3 regions of the Kitasatospora sp. NPDC028055 genome follow, and region 3 is predicted to be linked to each of the others. Evidence: riboswitches for the same ligand, from Rfam matches in the RefSeq annotation. Region 3 holds a riboswitch; each other region holds the start of a gene.
What was found. A riboswitch is a leader RNA that binds a small molecule or an ion and turns the genes downstream of it on or off. The one in region 3 is predicted to bind S-adenosylmethionine.
Positions count from the first base shown of each region.

Region 1: linked by a shared signal. The riboswitch ahead of AB0F71_RS04255 (aminotransferase class V-fold PLP-dependent enzyme) and the one ahead of AB0F71_RS14000 (IclR family transcriptional regulator) in region 3 are both predicted to bind S-adenosylmethionine.
Region 2: linked by a shared signal. The riboswitch ahead of thrC (threonine synthase) and the one ahead of AB0F71_RS14000 (IclR family transcriptional regulator) in region 3 are both predicted to bind S-adenosylmethionine.

Region 1 is NZ_JBEZXE010000002.1:66,160-76,038, forward strand. It holds gene AB0F71_RS04235 (NYN domain-containing protein) at 1-48, opposite strand, end outside; gene AB0F71_RS04240 (hypothetical protein) at 338-601, opposite strand; gene AB0F71_RS04245 (rhomboid family intramembrane serine protease) at 832-1,614, shown strand; gene AB0F71_RS04250 (Lrp/AsnC ligand binding domain-containing protein) at 1,657-1,938, shown strand; gene AB0F71_RS04255 (aminotransferase class V-fold PLP-dependent enzyme) at 1,942-3,306, opposite strand; SAM riboswitch class IV at 3,359-3,476, opposite strand; gene trpD (anthranilate phosphoribosyltransferase) at 3,722-4,798, opposite strand; gene AB0F71_RS04265 (hypothetical protein) at 4,918-5,343, opposite strand; gene AB0F71_RS04270 (heme-copper oxidase subunit III) at 5,750-6,370, shown strand; gene AB0F71_RS04275 (cytochrome c) at 6,558-7,367, shown strand; gene AB0F71_RS04280 (Rieske 2Fe-2S domain-containing protein) at 7,376-8,428, shown strand; gene AB0F71_RS04285 (ubiquinol-cytochrome c reductase cytochrome b subunit) at 8,425-9,879, shown strand, end outside.
Region 2 is NZ_JBEZXE010000073.1:21,954-31,832, forward strand. It holds gene AB0F71_RS37645 (hypothetical protein) at 1-588, opposite strand, end outside; gene AB0F71_RS37650 (PadR family transcriptional regulator) at 585-962, opposite strand; gene AB0F71_RS37655 (hypothetical protein) at 1,049-1,684, shown strand; gene AB0F71_RS37660 (hypothetical protein) at 1,681-2,040, opposite strand; gene groL (chaperonin GroEL) at 2,189-3,811, opposite strand; gene AB0F71_RS37670 (cold-shock protein) at 4,158-4,361, opposite strand; gene AB0F71_RS37675 (MoaD/ThiS family protein) at 4,912-5,190, opposite strand; gene thrC (threonine synthase) at 5,218-6,498, opposite strand; SAM riboswitch class I at 6,516-6,651, opposite strand; gene AB0F71_RS37685 (glucosyl-3-phosphoglycerate synthase) at 6,801-7,823, shown strand; gene AB0F71_RS37690 (trehalose-6-phosphate synthase) at 7,862-9,328, shown strand; gene otsB (trehalose-phosphatase) at 9,315-9,879, opposite strand, start outside.
Region 3 is NZ_JBEZXE010000010.1:60,199-70,077, reverse strand. It holds gene AB0F71_RS14030 (hydroxymethylcytosylglucuronate/cytosylglucuronate synthase) at 1-702, opposite strand, end outside; gene AB0F71_RS14025 (metalloregulator ArsR/SmtB family transcription factor) at 1,038-1,442, opposite strand; gene AB0F71_RS14020 (SRPBCC domain-containing protein) at 1,439-1,885, opposite strand; gene AB0F71_RS14015 (hypothetical protein) at 2,016-2,273, opposite strand; gene AB0F71_RS14010 (MarR family transcriptional regulator) at 2,404-2,859, opposite strand; gene AB0F71_RS14005 (transporter suffix domain-containing protein) at 2,868-3,161, opposite strand; SAM riboswitch class I at 3,277-3,419, shown strand; gene AB0F71_RS14000 (IclR family transcriptional regulator) at 3,619-4,332, shown strand; gene AB0F71_RS13995 (sialidase family protein) at 4,422-6,044, opposite strand; gene AB0F71_RS13990 (SAM-dependent methyltransferase) at 6,318-8,657, opposite strand; gene AB0F71_RS13985 (hypothetical protein) at 8,674-9,000, opposite strand; gene AB0F71_RS13980 (flavodoxin family protein) at 9,195-9,879, shown strand, end outside.

The sequences.
Region 1 (9,879 bases), on a different contig from region 3:
CAGCCCGACCACCCGCCGGCGCACCCCCTCGGGTAGCGGCCGGTCCAGCTTCTCGGCCGCCCGCTCGGCACCCGCACCGGCCGGGGCCGCGCCGGGGCCCTCCGGGAGCTCGGTCTCGGACGGGCCCGGCTCGGCGGCCGGCTCCGGTGCCGGCGCAGCGGGCTGAAGCCCCTGCGCTTCGCCGGGCTCCCTCGCTGCGTCCACCACGTCCTCGGCTCCGATCCTGGTCCAGCGGGTGCGGCCGCGGCCGCCCCTGTCGTCACGCTCCGTGCGTCTTGTCTGTATTGTCCCGTGCGGTGGACGGCGGCGTCGCGCACCGCCCACCGCACCGGCGGGGTCAGCCCTGCGCGGCGGGGGCCTCCACGCCCTCGGCGCCCGGACGGGCCACCAGCTCGACCTGGTCCACCGCGTTGCACCAGCGGCAGCGCACCGACTCCACGGTCTCGCTGTGCACCTCGGTCTCCTCGACCCGGGATTCGCCGGCCAGGTCGAAGTGCAGGAACTCGGTCACCCGCGCGGAGCGGGTCACGTCGAAGCGGGTGAGGTTGCCGCACAGCGTGCAGCGCCAGCGCGTCTCGGCGGTCGGAGCGGCGACGGTCATCGGGGGGTCCTCTCGGCTGGTCCCTGGGCGGGCGAGGCGCTCCCCCCGGAGCCCCGGCGTCGGCGGCGGGAGGCGGGAATGCCCGCCCCAAGCCTATTGCCTGGGGCAACCACCAGGACCACCGGTCAGCCGAGATGACCGGAGCCCGTCCCGCCCCGCCGGACGGCCCAGTAGTCCACCTGCCGTAAACCGCCGTGTCACCTGCCGCGCCCGGAGGGATGCTTGGCCGCATGGCGCTCACGGCCCCCGACCACACCGACGCGCGGGACGGCCGCCCGGCGCTGCCCGCCCCGGCGGTCACCTACGCCCTGATCGCGGTCAACACCCTGGTCTTCCTGCTCGGCCCGGCGGCCGGCCTCAACCCCCTGTACGGCACCGGCCAGACCCGGATCTGCGCCGAGCAGCGGTACGAGCAGCGCTGGGGCGCCGTCCCCGCCGAACTGCTGACCGGCCACCCGCTGACCGCCGGGCAGCTGGCCGAGGCCCCCGACCCGGTCCCCGGCTGCCCCGCCGCCCCCACCCCGGGCAAGCACCCGGCGGTGTCCGCCCTCACCGGCCTCTTCCTGCACGCCGGCTGGCTGCACCTGCTGGGCAACCTGCTCTTCCTGCACGTCTTCGGCCCGACCGTGGAACGCCGGGTCGGCCGGGCCAGGTACCTCCTCTTCTACCTGGCCGCCGGCTGCACCGCCTCGTACGGCTTCGCACTCGCCGAGTCGCACGCGCCCGACTCCACCCGGGTTCTGATCGGCGCCTCGGGCGCGATCTCCGCCGTGCTCGGCGCCTACCTGCGCTTCCACCCGCGGGCCCGGGTGACCACCCTCGTCCCGCTGCTCCTCTTCCTCCCGCTGCGCTTCCCGGCCTGGCTGGTGCTCGGCCTCTGGTTCGCCCTGCAGTGGTGGTCGGTGCACTCGGCCGGGCCCGGGGTCGCCTACCTGGTGCACGTGATCGGCTTCTCGGCGGGCTTCCTGTACGCCTGCACCGTGGTCGGCCACCCCCCGAGACGCCCCGGCTGAGGCCCGATACGCTGGCCGCACCCGCATCAAGGAGCCCGAACTGTGATCACCGCCATCGTCCTGATCAAGACCAGTGTCGACCGCATCCCCGAGATCGCCGAGGCCATCGCCGCGATCGAGGGCGTCAGCGAGGTGTACTCGGTGACCGGCGGATACGACCTGGTGGCGATGGTCCGGGTGCGCCGCCACGACGACCTGGCCGAGGTCATCCCGGGCCGGCTCAACAAGGTCCCGGGTGTGGCCCACACGGAGACCCAGATCGCCTTCCGCACCTACTCCCAGCACGACCTGGAAGCGGCCTTCGCCCTCGGCCTGGACGAGTAGGACTCAGCCCGCGCGGCGCGTGTCGGCGACGCAACGGCCGCCCTCGTTGCGGTAGTTCCACGCCGCGCCGTCCGTGACCAGCTCGCGGACCGCGGCCAGGAAGCGCTCGACGTGCTCGTCCGGCGTACCGGCCCCGAAGCTCACCCGGATCGCGTTCAGGCTGCGCTCACCGGGCAGCGAGGGCTCGGGCGCCCCGCACTCGGAGGGCGCCGAATCCTCGTCACCGAGCAGGGTGCGCACCAGCGGGTGCGCACAGAACAGTCCGTCGCGCACGCCGATGCCGTACTCGGCGGACAGCGCGGCCGCGAAGTGCGAGCTGTTCCAGCCGCGGACGACGAAGGACAGCACGCCCACCCGGGCCGAGCCCGCCCCGAACAGGTTCAGCACCCGGACCTCGGGGATCTCCGCCAGCCCCGCCGTCAGCCGCTCGACCAGCTCCCGCTCCCGGGCCTCCAGCGCGTCGAAGCCGGCCTCGGTGAGCGCCCGACAGGCCGACGCGATCGCGTAGGCGCCGATGACGTTCGGCGAGCCGGCCTCGTGCCGGGCCGGGCCGGTGTGCCACTGCACCGCCACCGAGCCGTCCAGCTCCCGGGCCACCGTCCGGGTCGCCCCGCCGCCGGCCAGGTAGGGCTCGGCCGCGTCCAGCCAGTCGGAGCGGCCGGCCAGCACCCCGGCGCCGAACGGCGCGTACAGCTTGTGGCCGGAGAAGGCGATCCAGTCGACGCCCAGCTCGCGCACCGAGACCCGGTGGTGCGGGGCCAGCTGGGCGGCGTCCAGCACCACCCGGGCGCCGTACCGGTGCGCGGTCCCGGTCAGTTCGGCGACCGGCCACAGCTCGCCGGTCACGTTGGAGGCGCCGGTGACGCACAGCAGCTTCGGGCCCTCCGGCGCCGCGGCCAGCGCCTCCTCCAGCGCGGCCACCGCCTCGGCCCGCGAGCGCGGCGCCCGCAGGTAGCCGACCTCCAGCCCGGCGTGCGCCCACGGCAGCAGCGAGGCGTGGTGCTCGGTCTCGAAGGCGAACACCCGGGTGCCGGCCGGGACGGCGGCGGCCAGCAGGTTGAGCGAGTCGGTGGTGGCGCGGGTGAAGACCACCTGGTCGCCCTCGCGCAGGTCGAGGAACTCGGCGACGGTCCGGCGGCTCTGCTCGAACAGGTCGGTGGACAGCTGGGAGAGGTAGCCGGCGCCGCGGTGCACGCTGCCGTAGTAGGGGGCGTAGGCGGCGACGTCGTCCCACACCCGCTGGAGCGCCGGCGCGCTGGCCGCGTAGTCGAGCGCCGCGTAGCCGACCTTCTCACCGCTGACGAGCGGGACCTCGACGTCGTGGCCGAGGACGGCGAGCGGGGCGCTGGTTCCGAGGGAGAGGGACATGGGGATGCACTCCTTCACGGGGTAAGGGACCCCGGGAGTGCAGATCGTCCGGTGTCCGCGCTTGTCGCGCGGACGGCTTGCCCGGCGACCCGGTCCTCACCCAGGGCACCCCGCCACGGACGGAGGGTTGCCGGACAGCCAGCTGGGGCTTGGCGCTGTCACTCATGACCTGGCGAAGACTCTAGGTCGGGCACGTCGGACGGTCAAACAGGCATCCACCATCCGGACGGTGTCTTCGCCCGCTCGCCTCCGGGGCGCTCGGACCCGGCGCCGACGCTCGTCGCTCCGGCGCTCGTACCTCGCTTGTCGCTCCTCGACTTTCGACACCGGCGCGCCCCTTCGGCTCGGGGCGGGTACATCGAGGCGGGCACGAAGGGCCCGTGCCGACGGATCGGCACGGGCCCCAACTACCGCCTCAGATCCGGCTGGTGGCCTCCGACCAGCGCCGCAGCAGGTCCTGCGCCCGGCCGGAGTCGATCGCCTCGGCCGCCCGCGCCATGCCCGCCGCGAGCTGCTCCGCCAGCGGGGCGTCGCCCAGGTCCAGTGCGACCAGCGCCGCCGCCGTGTTCAGCAGGACGGCGTCCCGCACCGGCCCGCGCTCCCCGGTCAGCAGCCGGCGCGCGACCTCGGCGTTGTACGCGGCGTCGGCCCCGCGCAGCGCCTCGATGCCGACCAGCTCGATGCCGACGTCCCGCGGGTCGAAGGTGGTCTCGGTGACCACGCCGTCGCGCACCAGCCAGACCCGCGAGGTGGTGGTGATGGTCAGCTCGTCCAGCCCGTCGTCGCCGCGGAACACCAGCGCGGTCGCCCCGCGCCGGGCGAGCACCCCGGCGATCAGCCCGGCCAGCCGGGTGTCGAAGCAGCCGATCGCGTGCGAGGTGACCCTCGCCGGGTTGGTCAGCGGGCCGAGGATGTTGAAGGCGGTGGGCACCCCGAGGTCGCGCCGCGCGGTGGCGGCGTGCCGCATCGAGGGGTGGAACTTCGCCGCGAAGCAGAAGGTGAGCCCGACCTCCTCGGCCACCTGGGCCACCCGCCGGGAGGAGAGGTCCAGCGCCACCCCGAGCTTCTCCAGCACGTCCGAGGAGCCGCTGGAGGAGGAGGCCGCCCGGTTGCCGTGCTTGACCACCTTGGCCCCGGCCGCCGCGGCGACGATCGCCGACATGGTCGAGATGTTGACGGTCTTCGCCCGGTCCCCGCCGGTGCCGACGATGTCGACCGCCGGGCCGGGGATGTCCAGCGGCTCGGCGTGGTCGTACATCGCGTCCACCAGGCCGGCGATCTCGTCGACCGTCTCACCCTTGGCCCGCAGCGCCACCATGAACCCGGCCACCTGGACGGGGGACGCCTCGCCGCTCATGATCCGGTCCATCGCCCACGCGGTGGACGAGCGGTCGAGGTCCTCCCCCTTCAACAGCGCCGCCAGGAGGTCCGGCCAGGTGCGGACCACCTGCGCGGGGTCGGTACCACCGTTCGCAGGGTTCACGTTCACCATGGCTGACTCCAGCTGTTGTCGGTTCCCCCGCGAGGGGGGACGTCCGTACGGATGGAGCCAGCCTATCGAGCGGCGGGGCGCCTACGGCGCCCTCATCTCCAGTACTGAGACGGCACCGCTCAACGCGTGGCCGGGGCCCGCTTGGCCATCCGGGCCCGCAGCAGGGTGGCGACCGCCTCGGCCAGCGCCACCGGGTCGACCGGGCGGGAGATCGCGGCATCGGCCCGGCTCCAGGCGGCGAGCCAGGAGTCCTGCGGCCGGCCGATCAGCACCAACACCGGCGGGCACCCGTAGATCTCGTCCTTGAGCTGGCGCCCGAGGCCGAGGCCGCCGGCCGGCACCGCCTCGCCGTCCAGCACGCAGAGGTCGACGCCGCCCTTCTCCAATGCCTTGAGCACCGCGGGGGTGGTCGCGCATTCGAGGTAGGACAGCTCCGGAAGATCCTCGGCAGGGCGACGGCCGAGCGCCGTCAGCACCTGCTCGCGGGTGTTGCGGTCGTCGCTGTAGACGAGGACGGTGAGCGTCTCGTCGGTCGTGTACGCCATGGACCCTGCTCCCTCAAGTGTGATCCGGACCACGTTCACCTGATCCGGATGCTACTCCCGTTTCCCCCGTCGCCGGTCCCCCTCGCGCACGTTCCCCCTCAAGCCGCCGCGCCCGTGACTCACCCGCTCGGAGGACGGCCCGTCACCCGGACCCGCCCGGACCCGCCCGGTCCACCCGGACGGCCGTGCGGCGTCCCGTCCCCCTACGGCACGGCACTGGGCCGACCGTGCAACGACGCGCCGGGCAACGGGGTCGCGGGCCCCTCCGAGGAACCGTCAGAAAAGGGACACGCCGCTGCTCAGCCTCCGTCCGGACCCCCCGTCGCCCGTCAAGCGGGCATACCGCACGCACCGGACACTCCGAGGGACACCCCCCGACGTGAAGACGGAATAAGGGACCGACATAATGTCCGTCGTGGCGACAGCAACAGCAACAGAAACCGGGCACGCGCACGGATCGGTCAATCGACCGAACATGGTCAGCGTCGGAACGATCGTCTGGCTCAGTTCCGAGCTGATGTTCTTCGCGGCCCTCTTCGCGATGTACTTCACGCTCCGCTCCGTCAAGGGAGCCGAGTTCTGGGCCGAGAAGGCGCACGCCCTCAACGTGACGTTCTCCTCGGTCAACACCACGATCCTGGTGCTCTCCTCACTCACCTGCCAGCTCGGCGTGTTCGCCGCCGAGCGCGGTGACGTGAAGAAGCTCCGCGGGTGGTTTGCCCTGACGTTCTTCATGGGCGCGATCTTCATCGGCGGACAGGTCTACGAGTACACCGAGCTGGTCAAGAACGACGGCCTCTCGCTGTCCTCGGACCCGTACGGCACGGTGTTCTACCTGACCACCGGCTTCCACGGTCTGCACGTGACGGGCGGTCTGATCGCCTTCCTGCTGGTCCTGGGACGGACGTACGCAGCCAAGCGCTTCACGCACGAGCAGGCCACCGCCGCGATCGTCGTGTCCTACTACTGGCACTTCGTCGACGTCGTGTGGATCGGCCTGTTCGCGACCATCTACCTGATCAAGTAACCAGCTGATCAGGTCGCTGGCCACCGGCAGCGGCCCCCGCCCTCACCGGCGACGGGCCGCTTCTGCCGGTGCCGACGCTCCCACCGACCGACCGCGCGCGCAGCCTTGGACAGGCAACCTCGTGCCGGCCAGACCGGCCGCCGGGTGCACCCACCAGTCGACCAGATCCTGACACCGGGGTTATTCCGTGAAAAAGCTCTCCGCACGACGGCGCCACCCATTGGCGGCGCTGGTCGTCCTACTTCTCGCCCTGGCGGCAACCGGGGGGCTGTACGCCGCGTTCGCGCCCGCCGACAAGGCGCAGGCCGACGTCGCCGCGCAGTCGCTCGCGATCGATGAGGGCAAGAAGCTCTTCGCCGTGGGCTGCTCCTCCTGCCACGGCCTGAACGGCCAGGGCAGCAGTGACGGTCCGAGCCTGGTCGGCGTGGGCTCCGCCGCTGTCGACTTCCAGGTCGGCACCGGTCGCATGCCGGCCCAGCAGCCCGGTGCCCAGGTGCCGCGCAAGAAGGCCATCTACAGCCAGAGCGAGATCGACCAGCTCGCCGCGTTCGTCCAGTCGCTCGGCCCCGGCCCGACCACGCCGGACGCGAAGCAGTACACCTCGACCAACCCGGACGACATCTCCAAGGGTGGCGAGCTGTTCCGCACCAACTGCGCCCAGTGCCACAACTTCGCCGGCCAGGGCGGTGCCCTGACGAAGGGCAAGTACGCCCCGTCGCTGGAGGGCGTGGACGCCAAGCACATCTACGAGGCCATGCAGACCGGCCCGCAGAACATGCCGTCGTTCCCGGACAGCACCATGCCCGAGGAGCAGAAGAAGCAGATCGTGGCCTTCGTCCGCCACACCACCAACGATGAGCCCAACCCCGGCGGTCTCACCCTGGGCAGCCTCGGTCCGGTGACCGAGGGCCTGTTCGGCTGGATCTTCGGCCTCGGCACGCTCATCGCGGTCGCGATCTGGGTCGCCGCCCACACCACCAAGGCCAAGAAGTCATGAGCCACGACATGTCAGAAGAGAAGCTCCCGGAGCCGCACGGCTCCGCCGGCGAGGTGGCCGACCACGGCAACCCGTTCGCCGACCCGGGCCTGCCGGCCCACGAGCCCCGTCGCACCGACATCGACGAGCGGGCCGCCAAGCGGGCCGAGCGTCAGGTCTCGCTGATGTTCGTGGTCTCGATGCTCGCGACGATCGGCTTCATCGCCTCGTACGTGGCCATCGACCCGGACAAGATCGTCTACATCTTCCCGCTGGGCCACGTCAGCGCGCTGAACTTCGCGCTCGGCCTGACCCTGGGCGTCGCGCTGTTCATGATCGGCGCGGGCGCGGTCCACTGGGCCCGCACCCTGATGTCGGACGTCGAGCTGCCCGCCGAGCGTCACCCGATCGAGGCCTCCGACGAGGTCCGCAACGACGTCATCGAGCAGTTCAAGACCGGTGCCGCCGAGTCCGGCTTCGGCCGCCGCAAGATGATCCGCAACACCCTCATCGGGTCGATGGCGCTGGTCCCGCTCTCCGGCGTGGTCCTGCTCCGCGACCTGGGCCCGCTGCCGGAGAAGAAGCTCCAGGAGACGGGCTGGAAGGAGGCCACCCCGGCCAAGCCGCTGCAGCTCGTCAACATGAGCACCATGCAGCCGATGAAGCCCGAGGACCTCGTGATCGGCTCGCTGACCTTCGCGATGCCGGAGGGCCTCACCACGCACGACGAGGACTTCCAGCAGCGCATCGCCAAGGACGCCCTGATGCTGGTGCGCATCGCGCCGGAGGACATCAAGGACGACAAGTCCAAGGAGCTGGGCTTCGAGGGCATCCTCGCCTACTCCAAGATCTGCACCCACGTCGGCTGCCCGATCAGCCTGTACGAGCAGCAGACCCACCACGCGCTCTGCCCCTGCCACCAGTCGACCTTCGATCTGGCGGACGGCGCGCGCGTCATCTTCGGCCCGGCCGGCCACCCGCTGCCGCAGCTGAAGATCACCACTGACGACAAGGGCAACCTGATCGCCACCGGCGACTTCGAGAAGCCTGTCGGCCCGAGCTTCTGGGAGCGTGCTCGATGAGTAGCGCGAGCAGCACCAAGACCGGTGCCGCCAAGCCCTCCAGCACGCGCGCGAACCCCGCCAACAAGTGGGAGTCCGCGGCTGACTGGACGGACGGCCGGCTGGGGATCTACTCCCTCGCCAAGGCCAACCTGCGCAAGATCTTCCCGGACCACTGGTCCTTCATGCTGGGCGAGATCTGCCTCTACACCTTCGTCATCATCATCCTGACCGGTGTCTACCTGACGCTGTTCTTCAAGCCGTCGATGGCCGAGGTCGTCTACAACGGCTCGTACGTGCCGCTCAAGGGCATCGGGATGTCCGAGGCGTACGCCTCGACGGTGGACATCAGCTTCGAGATCCGCGGCGGTCTGCTGATCCGCCAGATCCACCACTGGGCCGCCCTGGTCTTCGTGGCCGCGATGCTCGTGCACATGATGCGCGTGTTCTTCACGGGCGCGTTCCGCAAGCCGCGCGAGATCAACTGGGTCTTCGGCTTCCTGCTGCTGGTCCTCGGCATGTTCGACGGCTTCTTCGGCTACTCGCTGCCGGACGACCTGCTGTCGGGCACCGGTATCCGCTTCATGGAAGGCGCGATCCTCGCGGTCCCGCTGGTCGGCACCTACATCCAGATGTTCCTGTTCGGGGGCGAGTTCCCCGGCCACGACATCGTGCCGCGGTTCTTCACCATCCACGTCCTGCTGATCCCGGGCATCATGCTCGGCCTGCTGGTCGCGCACCTGATCCTGGTCTTCTACCACAAGCACACCCAGTGGGCGGGCCCGGGCAAGACCGAGAAGAACGTCGTCGGCATGCCGCTGATGCCGGTCTACATGGCCAAGGCCGGTGGCTTCTTCTTCCTGGTCTTCGGCATCATCGCCGCCATCTCGGCGATCGCCACGATCAACCCGATCTGGGCGTACGGCCCGTACCGTCCGGACCAGGTGTCGACCGACGCCCAGCCCGACTGGTACATGGGCTTCTCCGAGGGTCTGATCCGCGTCATGCCGGGCTGGGAGATCAGCCTGTGGGGCCACACCCTGAACCTGGGTGTCTTCGTCCCGCTGATGATCTTCCCGCTGGTCCTGGTCGCGATCGCGGTCTACCCGTTCATCGAGGGCTGGATCACCGGCGACAAGCGCGAGCACCACATCCTGGACCGCCCGCGCAACGCCCCGGTCCGCACCGCCCTGGGTGCCGCCTGGATCAGCCTGTACCTGGTGCTGCTGGTCGGTGGTGGCAACGACCTGTTCGCCACCCACCTGCACCTGTCGATCAACTCGATCACCTACTTCGTGCGCGCCGGCTTCTTCGTGGTGCCGGTCATCACCTTCATCGTCACCAAGCGCTGGTGCCTCGGCCTCCAGCGCCGTGACAAGGAGAAGGTGCTGCACGGCCGCGAGACCGGCGTCATCAAGCGCCTGCCGCACGGTGAGTTCATCGAGGTGCACGCCCAGCTGCCGCAGAAGGAC
Region 2 (9,879 bases), on a different contig from region 3:
CAGCAGGTCGGTCGGCGCGAGGACCAGCAGCAGCGCGGCCACCACGAACGGCAGCGAGGCCATCCCGATGTAGCCGACCCACCAGACGTCGAAGGGACCCGGCACCCGGACGGCCCGCCCCAGGTTGTACAGCCCGATGGCACCCAGGACCAGCGAGGTCGCCCGGACGGCCGTCCACCGCCCCAGCAGCGCCGCCACCCCGAGCAGCAGCGCGGCCACCGGCGGGGCGAACGCCCGGACGTGGGTGCCGAACGAGTCGTCCCAGGCGAGCCACCTGGTGGTCCGCTCCAGGGCGAGCACCCAGGGCACCATGACGGCACCGACCACCGCGCCGGCGATCATCGGCGCCGCCAGCGCCAGCAGCCGCCCGGCCGCCGAGGCGCCGGTCAGGCCCAGCCGCACCCGCAGCCCGTACACCGCCAGGCCGAGCACCTCCCGGGCCAGGGCCACCCGGCCGCCCGCCGCCGTGGTGTCGGCGAACACCTCGGCCAGTTCCGCACCGCGCTCGCGCCGGTAGCCCGCCGGGTAGAGCCGCAGCGCGGCCCGCAGGACCGCCGAGGGCGCGGGACCGATCACCGGCATGGTCATGAGAGTCCTCCCCCTGTCGCGGGCCGCTCCCCGGCCCGGCCCGGCAGCATCGACCGGATCCTGGTCAGTCGCCGCTCCGCCTCGGTGGCCACGGCGCGCAGCCGTCCGGCCTCGGCGGCCAGCGCGTCCCGGCCGGCCCCGGTCAGCGCGTAGGTGCGCCGGGCCCGTCCGTCCACCACCTCTTCGGCGGCGACCTCGATCAGGCCCTGCCCCAGCAGCCGGTCGAGGGCGCCGTACAGGGTGCCGGTGCGCATCTTGACCCGGCCGTCCGAGATGGCGGCGATCTCCTGGATCAGCGCGTAGCCGTGTCTGGGCTGGTCGGCCAGGGCGGTGAGCAGCAGCAGCGTGGGCTCCTGCATGGAGCGTTCTGTCATACGACTACATATATCGTCAACCTACCTATAGGTCCAGCACCGGCCCGCGCCGATCCGACCCGACCGGACCCGCCACAATGTGCCCCATGCCGACCGAGGACCTGCTCACCGCCTGGACCGCCCTGCTGCACCGCTGCGGCGCCACCGACGACCCCGAACCGTACGGCCGCGAACTGCTGCGCCGCTGGTCGGACCCGCGCCGCCGGTACCACACCACCGAGCACCTGCGCGCCGTCCTGCACCACGTCGACGCGCTCGCCGGGCACGCCGCCGACGCCGACACCGTCCGGCTCGCCGCCTGGTTCCACGACGCCGTGTACCGCCCCGACCGGACCGAGAACGAGGAGCGCAGCGCCGCCCTCGCCGTCCGCGCGCTGACCGCCGCCGGCCTGCCCGCCGAGCGCGTCGCCGAGGTCGAACGGCTGGTCCTGCTCACCGTCGGCCACGACCCGGCCCCCGGCGACCGCGACGGCGAGGTGCTCTGCGACGCGGACCTCGCCGTCCTCGGCGGCACCCCCGAGGCCTACGCGGCCTACGCGGCCGCCGTCCGGGAGGAGTACGCCTTCGTCCCCGAGCCGGACTTCCGCACCGGCCGGGCCGCCGTCCTGCGCCACCTGCTGGCGCTCCCGGCCCTCTACCGCACCCCCGACGCCCACCGGCGCCTCGCCGCGACCGCCCGCACCAACCTGACCACCGAGCTCGAACAGCTCGGCGAGGACTAGGCTCCCAGCTCCCCCACCGGCGCCACCACGGCCCCCTGCTTGCCGCACACCCAGTGCGGCTCCGGCCCCAACTCGGGCTCCACGCCCAGCGCGTGCGGGTCCCCGTCGGCCGCGCAGGTGGTGCACAGCGGCCACCGGCCGTACGCCTCCAGCAGCGCGTCCTGGACGTCCTGGGCGACCAGCCCGAGCACGTAGTCGGTGCCGTCCGGCCACTGCTCCAGCCACCAGCGGCGGTGGGTGACGGCCTGCTCCACCAGCGAGACGACGGCGGCGTCCGCCACGTCCCGCGCGGTGAGGTCGGCCAGGATCAGGGCCCGGGCGTTGTGCAGGGCGGTCTCGATGTCATCGGAAGCCATCCGTCCATTCTCCGCGGCCCGCCCATGGGTTCAAAACACAGGCCCGAGGCCGGAGCGGCCCGCGCCCGAAACGCCGCGTGGGCGGCCCCCCGAAGGGAACCGCCCACGCGGACGAGGATCAGCCGATCCGATCGGAGTCCGATCAGGATCAGAAGTCCATGTCACCGCCCGGCATGCCGCCGCCGGCGGCCGCGGCGGCCTTCTCCGGCTTGTCGGCGATGACGGCCTCGGTGGTGAGGAACAGCGCCGCGATGGAGGCGGCGTTCTGCAGCGCGGAGCGGGTGACCTTGGCCGGGTCGATGATGCCCTCGGCGATCAGGTCGACGTACTCGTTGGTGGCGGCGTTCAGGCCGTGACCGGCGGGGAGGTTGCGCACCTTCTCCACCACGACGCCACCCTCCAGGCCGGCGTTGGTCGCGATCTGCTTGATCGGGGCCTCCAGCGCCACGCGGACGATGTTGGCACCGGTGGCCTCGTCGCCCTCCAGCTCCAGCTTGTCGAAGGCGACACCGGCCTGCAGCAGCGCGACGCCACCACCGGCGACGATGCCCTCCTCGACGGCGGCCTTGGCGTTGCGGACGGCGTCCTCGATGCGGTGCTTGCGCTCCTTGAGCTCCACCTCGGTGGCCGCGCCGGCCTTGATGACGGCCACGCCGCCGGCCAGCTTGGCGAGGCGCTCCTGGAGCTTCTCGCGGTCGTAGTCCGAGTCGCTGTTCTCGATCTCGGCGCGGATCTGGTTCACGCGGCCGGCGACCTGGTCGCTGTCACCGGCACCGTCGACGATGGTGGTCTCGTCCTTGGTGATGACGACCTTGCGGGCGCCACCCAGGAGGTCCAGGCCGGCGTTCTCCAGCTTGAGACCGACCTCCTCGGAGATCACGGTGCCGCCGGTGAGGACGGCGATGTCGCCGAGCATGGCCTTGCGGCGGTCGCCGAAGCCCGGGGCCTTGACGGCGACGGACTTGAAGACGCCCTTGATCTTGTTGACGATCAGGGTCGACAGGGCCTCGCCCTCGACGTCCTCGGCGATGATGACGAGCGGCTTGCCGCTCTGCATGACCTTCTCCAGCAGCGGGAGCAGGTCCTTGATCGAGCCGATCTTGGAGTTGGCGATGAGGATGTACGGGTCCTCGAAGGTCGCCTCCATCCGCTCCAGGTCGGTGGCGAAGTAGGCGGAGATGTAGCCCTTGTCGAAGCGCATGCCCTCGGTGAGCTCGAGCTCCAGACCGAAGGTGTTGCTCTCCTCGACGGTGATGACGCCTTCCTTGCCGACCTTGTCCATGGCCTCGGCGATGAGCTCGCCGATCTGGGTGTCGGCGGCGGAGATGGAGGCGGTGGAGGCGATCTGCTCCTTGGTCTCCACGTCGGTGGCCTGGGCCAGCAGCTGGTCCGAGACGGCGGCGACGGCCTTCTCGATGCCGCGCTTGAGGGCCATCGGGTTGGCGCCGGCGGCGACGTTGCGCAGACCCTCGCGAACCAGGGCCTGGGCGAGCACGGTGGCGGTGGTGGTGCCGTCACCCGCGACGTCGTCCGTCTTCTTGGCGACCTCCTTGACGAGCTCCGCACCGATCTTCTCGTACGGGTCCTCGAGCTCGATCTCCTTGGCGATGGAGACACCGTCGTTGGTGATCGTGGGGGCGCCCCACTTCTTCTCCAGCACGACGTTGCGACCCTTGGGGCCGAGCGTGACCTTCACTGCATCGGCGAGCTGGTTCATGCCACGCTCAAGGCCGCGGCGAGCTTCCTCATCAAAGGCGATGATCTTGGCCATCAGAAGTGGTCCTCCGGGACACGGTCGACTGCTCGGACCAAGGGGTGCCCGCGACGGACGGCCCTGGTGCGCGGAGGTCCATTCCCCTACCGCTCCCGGGGGCCTCACCGACCCGGTCCGCTGTCACTCTCACACTGTGAGTGCTAACGCCAATGATTAGCACTCCGGGTGGTCGAGTGCAAGCCCAATGACCGACCCGCGAGCCACCGTCCGCCCCCGCGCGGGAGCCCGGACGGCCCGCCCGGGGAACGCGAACGGGCCCGTACGACGCGTGTCGTACGGGCCCGTCGAGAAGCGAGTGGTCACCAGCCGTGGGCCGCGCCGAGCTCCTGGGTGCCGGAAGAGGTCAGACCGCCGCGCGGACCATGTCCGCCTGCGGGCCCTTCTGTCCCTGGGAGATCTCGAACTCGACCCGCTGGCCCTCCTCGAGGGTGCGGTAGCCGTCCATCTGGATCGCGCTGTAGTGGACGAAGACGTCCGCACCACCGTCGACCGCGATGAAGCCGTAGCCCTTCTCCGCGTTGAACCACTTGACGGTGCCCTGAGCCATTCCGAACTCCCCTAGTGCTGTGCTGGCCCTTCACGGGCCCGCAGGTCGCGGGCCCGGGTCTGGTTTGAAGGCCGGCCCGGGGAACCCCCCCTGGGCGCAGCCGTGCACGCCGCAATCCTCCGCAGCGGGGCGCCGGACGGCTTCCGTGAGCGGCTGATTACGTCGACCGCCGCTGAATGTATCCGGATCGACGCCCTCTGCAACAGGGTCAGCCGCCGGGAATTCCGCAGCCCCGTCAAGAGACAAGAGCGAACAAACCGGGAGAAAATCGGCAATCAGCGCCGGACATAGCGGACGAATTACTCAAATGCCTGCAGGAATTCTGACATCTGCCTGACATGTTTCACGGCCCCGGCCCCGGGGCGGTCTCAGCGTCCGGACGAGCTCCGGCGAAGCACCCAGTGCCGGAAGGGGAAGCCCTGTTCCCAGCAGAGCCACACTCTACTCCGACTCCGACCGAAAATATTCCCGCCGAAATGCAAGCGGCCGCCCGCACGCACGGAGAGTGGAATTCCGTACGCGCGGACGGCCGGGAAACGGCGGGAACGGCTCAGCAGCCGCCGGCCACCGCCGGAATGATCGAAACGCTCGCACCGTCCGTGATCCCGGTCGCCAGACCGTCGGCGAACCGCACGTCGTCGTCGTTCACGTACACGTTGACGAAGCGGCGCAGCTTGCCGGTGTCGTCCAGGATCCGGGCCGCGATGCCCGCGTGGTTGTGCTCCAGGTCGGCGATGACCTCGCCCAGGGTGGCCCCCTCGGCGGTCACCTCGGCCTCGCCGCCGGTGTAGGTGCGCAGGATGGTGGGAATGCGGACGGTGGCGCTCATGACTCTCCTAGCGGGGTGGGGGGTGGATCAGGCGGACGCGAGGCCGGCGGCGTGGAAGGAGTCCAGCGTCGGGCGGATGACGGCGGTCATGCCCGCCTCGGAGACGGCGTCCAGCGTCTTGAGGCCGTCCCCGGTGTTGATCGCGACGGTCTCCTTGGCGGGGTCCAGCAGGCCGGTCTCCACGAGCTTCTTCAGCACGCCGACGGTCACCCCGCCCGCGGTCTCGGCGAAGATCCCCTCGGTCCGGGCCAGCAGCCGGATCGCCGCCACCACCTCCGCGTCCGTGACGTCCTCCACCGCGCCGCCGGTCCGCCGGGCGATGTCCAGCACGTACGGGCCGTCCGCCGGGTTGCCGATCGCCAGCGACTTGGCGATGGTGTCCGGCTTCACCGGCCTGATCACGTCCCGGCCGGCCTTGAACGCCGCCGACACCGGCGAGCAGCCCTCCGCCTGGGCACCGAAGATCCGGTACGGCCGGTCCTCGACCAGACCCAGCTTGATCAGCTCCTGCAGACCCTTGTCGATCTTCGTCAGCTGCGAGCCCGAGGCGATCGGGATGACGATCTGCTCCGGCAGCCGCCAGCCGAGCTGCTCGCAGATCTCGTAGGCCAGCGTCTTGGAGCCCTCGCCGTAGTACGGCCGCAGGTTGACGTTGACGAAGCCCCAGCCCTCGCCGGCCGGGTCCCCGATCAGCTCCGAGCAGAACCGGTTCACGTCGTCGTAGTTGCCCTCGATGCCGACCAGCTCACCGCCGTACACCCCGGCCATCACGACCTTGCCCTGCTCCAGGTCGTGCGGGATGAACACGCAGGAGCGGAACCCGGCCCGGGCCGCCGCCGCGCCCACCGCACCGGCCAGGTTGCCGGTCGACGAGCAGGACAGCGTGGTGTAGCCGAACGCCCGGGCCGCCTCGATCGCGCAGGCCACCACCCGGTCCTTGAACGAGTGCGTCGGGTTGCCCGAGTCGTCCTTGACGTGCAGCTGCGCGGTGAACCCGAGCTCCCGGCCCAGGTTGTCCGCCTTCACCAGCGGGGTCCAGCCGGGGTTCAGGTTGGGCTTCGAGGCGACGTCGGCCGGCACCGGCAGCAGCGGCGCGTACCGCCAGATGGACGCGGGGCCGGACTCGATCCGCTTGCGCAGCTCCTCGGCGCGCTCGCTACCGAACTCGTAGGCGATCTCCAGCGGCCCGAAGCACTCCGCACAGGCGAAGCTGGGGCCGAGCGGGAAGCGGGTCCCGCACTCCCGACAGGACAGCGCGGCGGCGGGGCCGAGGTCGACGGAAACGGGTGCGACGGTGTCGATAGCCATGATGGCGGAGGCCTCTCTCCTCATCTTCCCCGCGGCGCGGACGCGCCACAGGCCGGAATTGGCACCTGTCCCGCCGGGGCCTGTCGACGACAGCCGAGCGAGAAGGTTGCCGGGACGTCAACGGGCCGTTCCCTCAGTCCCTCTGGATGAGCTTGTGAAATTGTGGTGGTGCGCAGCGGCGACCCCGGCGTGCAAAGGTCCGGCCGCTGTACGAAGACTGTATCCGAAGGCGTCAAACCTGAACGGGACCGTCCGCCAAGCGAGATGACCCGTCCCACCCGATCCCGCCGAGGAGAGTCACCGTGCCCGCCGAACCGACCCACGCGCTCCTCCCGCAGGCGGCGTCCTGGCTCCGCCGCCGCTCGTGGAGCGCGGCCGATCGGCCGGTCGACGCCCTCCTCGCCGCCAAGCGGCGCACCGGCCGGACGGTCAGCGTCGTCCTCCCCGCCCTCGACGAGGAGGCCACCGTCGGCGACATCGTGCGCACCGTCCGGCGCGAGCTCATGGACCGGATCCCACTCGTCGACGAACTCGTCGTGGTCGACTCCGGCTCCACCGACGCCACCGCCGCCGTCGCCGCCGAGGCCGGCGCCCGGGTGGAACACCGTGACCGGATCCTCCCCCGGCTGCCCGCCGTCCCCGGCAAGGGCGAGGTGCTCTGGCGCTCGCTGCTGGTCACCCGCGGCGACATCGTCTGCTTCATCGACGCCGACCTGCGCGAGTTCGACCCGGCCTTCGTCTCCGGCATCGTCGGCCCGCTGCTCACCGACCCCGACATCCACCTGGTCAAGGCCATGTACGACCGCCCCCTCGAAGTCGGCGGCTCCGCGGCGGGGGACACTGGCGCGATCGTCCCCACCGGCGGCGGCCGGGTCACCGAACTCGTCGCCCGCCCCCTGCTCAACCTCCACTGGCCGGAACTCGCCGGCTTCGTCCAGCCCCTCGGCGGCGAGTACGCGGCCCGCCGCTCACTGCTCGAACGGCTGCCCTTCCCCACCGGCTACGGCGTCGAGATCGGCCTCCTGATCGACGCCCTCGACCTGGTCGGCCTGGACGCCCTCGCCCAGGTCGACGTCGGCGTCCGGCACCACCGCCACCAGGACGGCCAGGCCCTCGGCCGGATGGCCGCCACCATCTACCGCACCGCCCTGGAACGCCTCGACCGCTCGCACCGCCTCAAGGCCTCCGCCGACCTCGTCCACCCCCACCTCACCCAGTTCACCCGCGACCCGCACACCCGCGCCTTCACCGCCCACACCCACCCCGTGACGGCCCTGGAACGCCCCCCGATGCACACCGTCCCCGAGTACGCCACCCGTCGTTGACGGGTTTGCCACCCGGACCCCCAGGCAACATCCCAACCATGGGCGATCTCACGACCGAACGTTCGAGTGCGACCGGAACCGCCCCCGTCCTGGTGGCCTCCAACCGGGGACCGGTGTCCTTCGGCACCGCCGACGACGGCACGCTGACCCTGCGCCGCGGCGGCGGGGGCCTGGTCTCCGGCCTGTCCGCGATCGACGACCCCACCGCCGTCTGGGTCTGCGCGGCCCTGGGCGACGCCGACCGCAGAGCCGCCCGGGAGGCCCCCGACGGCCGCCTCGACCGCGCCGGGCACGAGGTCGGCGGACAGGCCGTACGGATGCTCGACATCGACCCGGAGACCTTCGCCCGCGCCTACAACGGCGTCGCCAACTCCACCCTCTGGTTCGTCCACCACCTGCTCTACGCGACCCCCACCGCGCCCTCCTTCGACGCCGACTTCCGCACCGAATGGGCCGCCTACCAGGCGTACAACGCCGCCTTCGCCGCCGCCCTGGCCGCCGAAGCCGCCCCGGGAGCCGCCGTCCTGGTCCAGGACTACCACCTCTCCCTCACCCCGGCGCTGCTCCGCGAGGCCCGCCCCGACCTGCGGATCGGCCACTTCTCGCACACCCCGTGGGCCCCGCCCGAGTACTACCGGCTGCTCCCCGACGACGTCGCCCGGGCCGTCCTGACCGGCATCCTCGGCGCCGACCGGGCCGGCTTCCTCACCGAACGCTGGGCCCGCGCCTTCGCCGCCTGCTGCGAGGACCTCCTCGGCGCCGTCTTCGACCCGGCCGCCCTCACCGTCACCCACCAGGGCCGCACCACCCAGCTGGGCGTGCACGCCCTCGGCGCCGACGCCGACTTCCTGCGCGAACGCGCCCACCGCCCCGACGTCGACGAGCGCCTCGCCGCCCTCCGGGCCGCCGTCGGCGACCGCCGCACGATCGTCCGGGTCGACCGCACCGAGCTGAGCAAGAACATCGTCCGCGGCCTCCAGGCCTACCGGCACCTGCTCCGCACCCACCCCGAGTGGCACGACCGGGTGGTCCACATCGCCTTCGCCTACCCGTCCCGCACCGACCTCGCCGAGTACCGCGACTACACCGCCGCGGTCCAGGAACTCGCCGCCGCCGTCAACGCCGAATTCGCCACCCCCACCTGGCAACCCCTGATCCTGCACGTCAACGACGACTTCCCGCGCTCGCTGGCCGCCTACCGGCTCGCCGACGTGGCCCTCGTCAACCCGATCCGGGACGGCATGAACCTGGTCGCCAAGGAGGTCCCGGTGGTCTCCGACCACGGCTGCGCCCTCGTCCTCTCCCGCGAGGCCGGCGCCCACGCCGAACTCGGCGACGACGCCCTCACCGTCAACCCGTACGACGTCATCGCCACCGCCGAGGCCCTGCACACCGGCCTCACCATGAGCCCCGAGGAACGCGCCGACCGCACCAAGCGCCTCGCCGCCGCGGCCACCGCGCTCCCCCCGCAGCAGTGGTTCCTCGACCAGCTCAACGCCCTCTGAGAGCCTCCCCCAGAGCCCCCAACAGCTCCACCACCCCGTCGGGGCCGTCGACCACCACATCCGCCAGGTCGGCGAGCTCCCGCACCGGCGCGTCCCCCACCGCGCCGGCACACACCAACAACCCCGCCAGCCCCTCCGCCCGCAACCCCTCCACCGCCCGGAACGCCGCCACGTCCCCCAGGTCGTCCCCCGCGTACAGCACCGACCGCGCCCCGCGCTCCCGCAGGAAGCCGGTCAGCGCCGCCCCCTTGTCCACCCCCGGCGGCCGCAGCTCCAGCACCAACCGCCCGGGCTCCACCACCAGCCCGTACTCCTCCGCCAGCTCCCCCACCGGCCCCCGCAACAACTCCAACGCCCGCTCCGGCTCCCCCGTCCGCCGGGTGTGCACCGCCACCGAGCGCCCCTTGTCCTCCACCCACGTCCCCTCGGGCGCCCCCACCCGCTCCAACACCCCCGGCAACGCGCCCCGCACCCCCGCCACCCCCGGATGCACCTCCGGCGCCGAGAGCTCACCCGCCTCCCACCGCTCGGCCCCGTAGTGCCCCAGCACC
Region 3 (9,879 bases):
GCGGAGGGCGCCGACGGTGGTGACGGGCGGGTGGGCGCAGGAGTCGACCAGTTGCGCGGCCAGCCAGGCCGGCAGGTTGCCCGCGATGTGCACCTCGGTGACCCCGCTCGCGGTCAGTGCCTCCAGTGCGGCGGGCAGGACGAGCTGGGGATAGCTCGCCCAGTCCGCGAGGTGGGGCGCGCGCAGCCCGCCGAGGTTGAGCAGGGCGCGCCGGGGGTGCGGCGTGGGAGGGCTGCCGCGGGCGGCGCCGCCGTCGGCGATCACGGCGTCCACCCAGCGGAGCCGGTGCACGTCGGCCAGCACCCCGGCGCCCTCCGGCGGCAGTTCCACGCACCGCTGGGCGCAGTACACCTCGGCGTCCAGCGGGAGGTCGGGCCGGTCGCCGTCCGTCCAGAGGAACGGCAGGCTGTCCACGAACACCACCGGCACCCCGCAGGCTTGCAGCGCGTTGGCCAGCCCGCCGTCCAGCACCACCAGTGCCGCCTGAACGCGCTGCGCCTGGACGATCCGGCCCAGTTCCTGGCCGGACCGCTCGTCCGGGAGGTCGAACCAGCGCTCCACCGGCTGTTCGGCGAGCAGCTGTCTGCCCAGCCCGGAGGCCAGGCCGATGAATCTCAGCCGCTCGCCGCCGCGGGCCCGGAGGGCGGACAGCACCGCGCTCAACTTCCCCGAGCTGCCCCAGCCGAACTCCACCCCGGCCACGGCGACCGTCGTCGTGGCCCTCGCCGTCGTGGTCCCCGCTGTCGTGGTCCTCGCCGTCGTGGCCTCTGCCCTCGTGATCCCCGTCCTCGCCCGCATCCCTGTCAACTCCCCCGCCCGTACCGGATCTTCTGTCGCTCCGTATTCGTACCAGGCGCTCGGAGAAGGGTCGGTTCGACTACCTACGGAAAAGCGAGACCTAACCACCCCGAAAGGTGAAGCTCCCGTTCGGTGCATTGACGAACGGAGGGGTCGACGGGCAGGTGGACGGCCGGTCGGTCGGCGGCTTGGCGACCGACCGGCCGGACCCGGGGCGTGCCGTCAGGCGGTCGACCTGGTCAGGTTCCTCCGTGGGGTTGTTCCGGTGGACGTGACGCATCGTCACGACCGGTTCGCGACTCCCGCTCCGCCGCCTCGGCGACGTGCTTGATGTGCGCCAGTCTGCGGTCCCAGTCGGCGGCGAGCGAAGCCATCCAACGCGCCGTGGTGTCGAGCGCCGCGGGCCGCACCGTGTAGCGCACCTCGCGCCCGACGCGGCCGCTGCTCACCAGTCCGGCGGCGTCCAGGACGGCGAGGTGCTTGACCACGGCCTGGCGCGAGACGGGAAGGTGCCGGGCGAGCGTCGTCGCCGTGGCCTCGCCCTGCGCGGCGATCAGTTCGAGCAGCCGGCGCCGCGTCGGGTCGGCCAGGGCCGCGAGCACGGTGTCGACCGCTTCGACGGCGCCGTGGGGTTGGTCGGTCACGCGGCGGGCTGTTCGGCGCGCGTCCTGAGCGCGTCGAGCTCCTGGCGCCAGCCGCCGGTGTTGTCCTCGACCGCCTTGCCGCGCAGTTCCTCGGACCCGGCCAGTGCCGCGAAGCCGCTCTCGACCACGCGCAGCCGCGTCCTGCCGTCCTCCGGGGTCAGGGTGAACTCGACGAGGGTGCTGTTGTCCTCGCGCAGCTCCTCCCCGGGGAACGCGCTGGCCCAGCGGTAGGCCAGGTAGGTCGGCGGCTCGACCTTCTCCACGCGCACCGGGAAGTCGCCGTACTCCGGGTTCCTGGCCACCAGTTCCTCGCCCTCCCTGGCCACGGTGCCGGGCAGGCTCGCCTTGTCGGCGACCCAGAAACCGGGCTCGGCCACCAGGGACCAGACCCGCTCCAGGGGCGCCTCGATCAGGGTCTCGCGTTCGATCCGGTCCTCGCTCATGGGGGGCTCCTTCCATCGCGGACAGTGGGTGCAACTCCAGAGTTGCACGTCGCACTGCCAGGTGCAACCTGACGGTTGCGTCTCGCGCGAGTCCGCCGCCAAGGACCCGGCCTCTCCCCGTCCTGGCGGGCTATCGCCCGGGGGTGGCCTCCTGGATGGCCGCCAGCAGGCGGGTGTGGACGGCGGTGGCGGCCGCGCGGGTCGCCGGGTCCTCGTCCTTCAACAGCGGGGTGATCAGCTCGGCGGCCGCGGCGAGGACCGGCACGGGCACCGTCGCCTCGCGCAGGTGGAGGAGCTGGGAGGCGGCCCGCTCGCCGGGCGTGGCCCTGGTGCGGGCGTCGGGGATGAGGGCGGTGAGGCCCCGGGGGATCGGCTGAGTGCTGGTCACCCTCCTATTCTCCCGTGGCCTGGCCGTCGCCGATCACCGCAGTCGGGCAGTGCGGCCGGTCGGCAGCCGCCGCACGGTGAGGCAGCGATCACTTGAGATCGCTCACGAGTGGCGTCCGGGGCGGGTGGCGTCACTCCTCGAAGACCCGTCTCAACTTCCCGAGTGCGGACTCGATCTCCGCCATGTCCGTGGCCGAGAGCTTCGCGACGTAGGCGGCGTGGAGCTCCCGCTCGTACCGGAGCACGGTCTGTCGGTAGGCCGTGCCGAGGGCCTCCAGGCGGAAGACGTGGACGCGTCCGTCCCGGGGGCTGCGCTGCCGGGAGAGGTAGCCGTCCTTCTCCAGGCGCGCCAGGTGCTGGCTGACGGCGCCCTTGGACACGCCCAGGCGCTCGGCCAGGTCCTTGGGGGTGACGTCCGGGTCGGCCACGATCTGCCCGAGCACGAGGTGCTGTTGGGCGGTGAGCCCGAACTCGTCGTAGCGGGGCCCGTGTCGTTCCGACAGGAGCCGCAGGTCCGCGAAGAGCTGGTTGAGTCGGGCACTGCGGGCGTGCAGGTCGGCACCGTCGGGTCTTTCGCCGGTGTCCATCGGGCTCGTCACTCCGCGGTCGGCGGCTGCTCGGCGGCGCGGCTGCGCCTCCGGAGCCCCAGGCGGGACCTGACCGCCCGGATGGCTTCCTTGCCGACGCCGGCCATGCCGATGAGGGCGCTCGTCTCGGCGACCACGAGTGTCCCGCCGAAGGCGGCGGCCTTGGTGCCGGAGTCCAGCGGGAGGAAGAGGATGACGAGGACGGCCACGTAGGTCAGGGCACTCAGGATGAGGAGCGCGATGCCGATCCTGAACCTGAGCGGCTTCTTCTGGGGTGCTGAGGTCGCCGGGGTCGCAGTCATGGAAATAGTTTAGAAATCTAAATAATCCGTGGTCAAGGACCCCGACGGGCTCCGGGGGCGGGGTGTTCGGGAAAGGCTTGGCGGGGCGCCCGGGAAATCTTGTATGGTTCTTCGCGAATCATCCAGAGGGGTGGAGGGACCGGCCCTACGAAGCCCCGGCAACTCCCCGTTCGACCCGGCGTCCGAAGTACGCGCCGTGCCGTCCGGGGTCAGTGCCAACTCCGGCCTGTCGCCAACGTGGCGCGGGGAAGATGAGGAGACACGGTGCTCTCAGTGCTGTCCTTCGCCCGGGCGCTTCCCGCCCCGGCCCTTTCGCGTACCCGTTTCGTGCTCGGCGCAGGCGATCTGCTGTCCCCGCAGGCCTGTCCCCGCTGACCACCCCGCTCCCACCCCAACGGAGCGCCCGTGAGCCGTACCCACCCGTCGCTCACGGGATCTGAGACTGGAGTACCCGTCCATGGAGAACACGAGCGGCGTCGGCGTGCTCGACAAGATCACCTCGATCCTCGGCACCTTGGAGGCCGGCCCGGCCACCTTGGCCGGGCTGGTCGACGCCACCGGCCTGGCCCGGCCGACCGCCCACCGGATCGCCGTCGCACTGGAGCACCACCGGCTGCTCGGCCGGGACCTCCAGGGCCGGTTCGTCCTCGGCCCGAGGCTTGCCGAACTCTCGGCGGCGGCCGGTGAGGACCGCCTGCTCGCCGCGGCCGGCACCGTCCTCACCCACCTGCGCGACGTCACCGGCGAGACCGCCCAGCTGTACCGCCGGCAGGGCGAGGTCCGGATCTGCGTGGCGGCCGCAGAACGCCTCTTCGGCCTGCGGGACACCGTGCCGGTCGGCCTCGCCCTGCCGATGAAGGTCGGGTCCGCCGCCCAGGTCCTGCTGGCCTGGGAGGAGCCCGAGCGGCTCCACCGCGGGCTCCAGGGTGCCCGGTTCACCGCCACCGCGCTCAGCGGGGTGCGGCGCCGGGGCTGGGCCCAGTCGATCGGCGAGCGCGAGCCCGGCGTCGCCTCCGTCTCCGCGCCGGTGCGCGGCCCGGCCGGCCGGGTGGTGGCCGCGGTCTCCGTCTCGGGGCCGATCGAACGGCTCAGCCGGCACCCGGGTGCGCGCCTGTCCCAGGCCGTCATCGAGGCGGCGGGTCACCTCACGGACGCGCTGCACCGGCCCTGACCGGGCCGCCGGCGCGGCTCGGACCTGAGCGTTCGAGGCCGAGCAGCCGTCGGCGCGGAGCGCTTCCGCGCCGGCGGCCGCCGGTCGGGTCAGCGCCGCAGGTGTTGCACGGCGCGCAGGCCGACGGCGGGCGCCCCGGTGCGCGCGCCGGTGTGCGCCGCCTGGGTGGTCGGTGCGGACGCGCCCGGGCTGCGCAGGGTGTCCGGCCGGAAGCGGCCGCTGTACACGTCGGTGGAGTTCAGCGGGGCGCCGCTGTTGGCGGTCACCAGCACCGGGCGGACCAGGCGGCCGTCGGCGATCAGGGCCTGGTAGTCGCCGAGGAAGTGGCCCCCGGCGTACGGCGCCTGGAGCCAGTCGAAGACCGGCGAGATCTGCCGCTCGACCGGACTGTTCTCGCCGCCGCGAGGGAAGCTGAGCAGCCAGGCGGCGGTGGGCAGCGTGGAGGTGTCGCCCGGGGTGAGGTAGCGCAGGTCGTAGTAGCTGACGGCCACGGTGCCGTCGGCCGTCACGGTGATGGACGGGGTGAACGCCGGTGCGCCCGGGGCCTGGTTGAGCCGGGTCGGGCCGCTCCAGGTCCGGCCGCCGTCCGTGGAGTGCACGAGTTGGATGGCGTCGTACCTGCCGCCGGCGGACTCCGAGCCCTCGTAGGCGAGGTACAGCTCACCGGTCTGCGGGTCGATCGCCACGCTGGGCAGACCGGCGCCGGCCCGGAGGGACTTGGTGGCGTCGGCGGGCGCGTTCGGGTGGACCTCGGGGACGGAGGTGTCGGCGGCGACCCGGACCGGCCGGCTCCAGGTGCGGCCCTGGTCGGTGGAGCTGACCATGCCGAAGTGCACGTCGCTGACGGTGGTGGCGGTCGCGTCGGTGAAGGTGATCCAGTCGAAGAAGTCGTACAGCGTGTCCGTGCGCGGGTCGACCACGATCTGGTTGCCGATGGTCTGGGTGTTCGGCGTCGTGGCGGTGGTCACGAAGGGTTTCGCCGGGGACCAGGTCCGGCCGTGGTCCCGGGTGACGGACAGGTAGCCCGGCCCGTCGAAGACCGGGGTCGGGCCGGCGGCCTGGTCCACCCGGTCCCAGACCTGGTAGGCCACGCCCGGGTGCACGGGGTCGGCGGTGACGGCGTTCTTGTCGTCGGTGATCGCCGGGTCGTCGTCGCTGATCAGCTCGGTGACGTGCTGCCAGCTGCGCCCGCCGTCGGTGGAGGTGGCGGCGGCCACCGCGCTGCGCGCCGTGGTGGCGTCGAAGACCAGGGCGCTGGCGTACGCGGTGCCGTCGGGGCCGAAGCTCACCCAGCCGTCGGAGGCCCGCTGGTAGGCCAGTCCGCCCGGCGCGCAGTGGGTGAAGGGCAGGGCGGTCTGGGTGAAGTGCACGCCGTCCGTGGTGTAGCTGGAGCTCAGGCCCCGGGCACCGCCGTTGGACCAGCGGTCCTGCTGGTAGATGGTGATCGTGTTCGCCGGGTCCAGCGGGTTGGCGGCGGCGTACGGTTCCTCCTCCGCGCCCGGGTAGTTGGTGCCGTCGCCGTCCGCGCCGAGGTCGCAGGAAGCGTACGGATCGCCGGGTGAGATCACGGCGAGCGGTGCGCCGGGCGAGGCGTCGGGCGGGTTCGTGCCGGCCGCGGCCGCACCGGCCGGGGTAGGGGTACCGGCGACGACGGCGGCGAGGAGGAGCGCTGCGGTCGCGGTGGCGAGCGGTGCCCTGGTGCGGAACTGCATGGAGACCCCCATGGTCGTCGGCGGGAGGTGCCTGGTGTCCTGGGTGGTGCTGCGCTGTGCTGCCCTGCTCCGGTGCCGAACGGGAGTCGGCACCCGGTCGGCCGCTCGGGATGCCCGGTCGGTCGGCCGCACGGGATGCCCGGTCGGCCGCGCGAGTCTAGCCAGCGGCAGGGGGCGCGCCAACGGTCCGCGCGCGCTCCTTACCGAGTCCGTACCATCGGCCGCCGTCCCCTCCCTGACCTGGGGTTATACGGGCCGTCCGGTGCGGTGCGTCTACCGCCCGCTCGCCCACAGGGCCTGGTGGACGGTCCGTAGGGCGGTGGCCGACTGTTCCCAGCCGTGCCACCAGAACAGCCCGCCGTCCTGGCTGGCCTCGGTGGCGAGGGCGGTCAGGTGGGCCCAGGGGCCGGGCGGGATGCCGAACCGGGGCCGGGCGGCGAGCCGTTGGGCTGCCTCGGCCTCGACCGGGACCATGCCGACCAGTGGGAAGGGTGTGCCGTCCGCGGTCCGGCCGGTGCCGTGCAGCATCGGGTGCAGGGTGATCGGGTCGAGCAGCAGGGTGAGCTCGGCGCCGGGCACCGGGGCCGGGCCGTCCTGCCAGCCGAGGCGCCGACCGCTCGACTCGGCCTTGAGCACGGGCCGTCCGTCGAGGGTGACCCCGTCCGCCGCGATCCGCAGCAGGGCACCGGCGTCCGGACGGGACGGCAGCCGCAGCCGGTAGTCCCCGTACAGACAGGGCGGGACGTCCGGCAGCGGCCGGTCGAAGGGGACGGTGACCGCGTCCACCTCGAAGCCCGTCGGGCCGAGCAGCACCGCCGCGGTGACGGCTTCGCCGTCGACGGTGACGTGCAGGCGCGGGAGCGCGCCGGGCGCGTCGGACACCACGTCCACCCGCACGCCCTCGGCCTGGTAAGCACCCACCAGGTCGGCGAGCGGCGGGGTCTCCGGCAGCGGGTACTCCGTCAGGCAGACAGTGCGCGCGACGGAGCCTGCTGCCTCAGTGGTACCGGCAGCGCTGACGGTTCCGACGAGTCGGCGCCGCCCGTCCCGGCCGAATTCGGTGCGCAGCTCGCCGCCACTGCCGTCCGGCTCGCGCCAGCGCAGCACGCCGCGCTCGTAGCGCGGGTCGGCGATCCGGCGGCCGTCGACGTGGACCCGGTGCCGGGGCGGGTCGGTCGCGCGGCCCAGGACGTAGACGGACAGCTCGCCGTCCGGCGTGCCGTACAGGCCCGTCCAGGGGTAGAGGGCGTCGGCCAGGACGGAGTCCAGGTCCTGGCGGAGCGACGGCCAGCCCGTGATGCCGTCCCGCAGCAGTGCGCGTGCCTCGGACTTGCGGGTCAGCAGGGTGCGCAGCCGTCGTGCGGCCTCCGGGGCGGGCCGGTGCCGTACGCCGCGGGCGGCGGCCTGGAGGGCGAGGTCCTCGCGCCGGGACAGCAGGGCGCGTTCGGCCGCGCCGAGCTCCGGTGGTGCCCAGTCGGCGACGGCGGCCGCGGGCTCGCGGACGTAGCGTTCGCGCAGGGCGCTGTCCTCGCCGAGGGCGAGGACGAAGCGGGCGCCGGCCGTGTCCTCCTGCCAGTGGTACGCGGCCGGGATGCGGAAGTCGGCGAAGCCGTCGAGGGCGGTGAGTTCCCGCGGGCCGTACTCGTCGATGGTGCGCAGCGGCCCGTCGGGCGGGCGGACGGTCTGGCCGGGCTGGAGCAGTCCGAGGCGGCGCAGCACCTGCGGGTCGGCCGGTGCGGCGGCGGTGGGGGCCAGGTACCAGGTGGAGGCGCTGGTGACGGTGCGCTGCACGGTCGGGTCGCGCAGGGCGGCGACGGTGTGCTCGGCGGTGACGGGTTCGAGGCCGCGGTAGCGGGCGCCGACGTAGTTGACCACGGTGTGGTCCGGTCCGTAGACCTCCTCCAGCCGGTCCAGCAGCACGGGCAGGTGCCGGTTGGTGAACCCGGCGCGCCGGTAGTCGAGTTCACCGACGATGCCGACCTGCCAGAGCACCAGGTGCAGGCCCGGGTCGATGCGCCGGCCGCGGATCAGCAGGTCGGAGGCCTCGAAGGTCTGCATGCCGGGGGTGCTCGGGTCCACCCCGAGGTCGGCGCAGAGCACGTCCAGGGCGCTGATGCCGGGCCGCATCACGGCACGGTGCCCCTCCCGGCGGGCGATCCGTACGGCGCGGTGGGAGGAGAGCACGAAGATGCCCGGGTGGCCGTAGAAGACCGCGGCCACCCGGCGCCCCGCGCGGACGAAGTGCAGGACGGCTTCGGACATCTGGACGTACGTCAGGTAGCGGTCCTTGGCGTCGTCGTAGAGGACACCGAGGTCGTAGGCGTCCGGGCGCCAGGCGTTGATCCGGACCACGGTGGCCGGGTCCGCCACGCAGTGGAAGACGTGGTCGGCCTCGCGGAGCAGGCGCTCGTCGGCCCGGGTGAACCCGGCCGCCTCGATGCCCGAGCCGAGCACCGTCAACTCGCCCCTGGCGCCGCTGGATTCACCGCCGGGAGGGCCGGCGGCGGCGATCGCACGGGTCAGTTCCGCCCACCGCTCCTGGTGCTCGCGCCGGGACGGGAACCGGTCGAAGGGGCGGCGGTAGCGGTGGGCGGAGGGGGAGTCGACGTCCATGCGCGCGGGGCTGGCCTCAGACCGTGTCGGGGGCGTCGGCGGCCCCGGCGGCCACGGGGGTGAGCTGCGGCGTCGCCGCGTCCACCAGCAGCGGGGGGTCGAGCTGCACGTACATCTGGACGACCTGCGGGGGCAGCGGAGCCATCTGGATGACCTGCGGCGGCAGCGGATCCATCTGGGTGACCTGCGGCGTGGGCTCCACCGTGTCCGCGAGGTCAGCCGGGTCCGCGAGGTGCACGAGCTCCGGGCCGCAGTCCCCGGCCAGGGCGAGGTCGACGTCCACGTCGATGTCCACGACGTCGACGGGAGTCCTGCTTGCGGTGAGCGTGATCACGGCGGTCACTCGTCCCCTCGGAGCCACGGTGGAAGGCGAGTTCATGCTACTGGCCGACCGCTCGCCCGAACAGGGGTGGCGACTTCCGCCCCGAGTCCGTCAGGCAACCGGCCCAGCCCCGCGCGCGCCAGCCGACCCGGCCTGGTGAGCTGTGCGGGGAGCCCGCCACCGACCGGCCTCCCGGACCGCCCGAAGGAGCCCCCGTGCCGGACCCGACGACCTCGTACGCCGACCTGCGCGCCCTGGTGATCAACTGCACCCTCAAGCGCTCCCCGGAGCGCAGCCACACCCAGGGCCTGATCGACGTCAGCACCGGCATCATGGAGCGCCAGGGTGTGCAGGTCGAGGTACTCAGGGCCGTGGACATCGACATCGCGACGGGCGTCTGGCCGGACATGACCGAGCACGGCTGGGAGACCGACGAGTGGCCGGTCATCTACTCGCAGGTCATGGCCGCGGACATTCTCACGCTTGCCGGACCTGTGTGGCTGGGGGACAACTCCTCCGTGATGAAGCGGGTGATCGAGCGGCTGTATGCGTGCTCGTCGATCCTGAACGAGCACGGGCAGTACGCCTACTACGGTCGGGTCGGCGGCTGTCTGATCACGGGCAACGAGGACGGCGCGAAGCACTGTGCGATGAACGTCCTGTACAGCCTCCAGCACCTCGGATACACGATCCCGCCGCAGGCCGATGCGGGCTGGGTGGGCGAGGCGGGGCCGGGGCCGTCGTACCTGGACGCCGGGTCCGGCGGGCCGGAGAACGACTTCACCAACCGCAACACCACCTTCATGACCTGGAACCAGCTCCACCTGGCCCGGATGCTCAAGGACGCCGGGGGCATCCCGGCGCACGGCAACCAGCGCTCGGAGTGGGACGCGGGCTGCC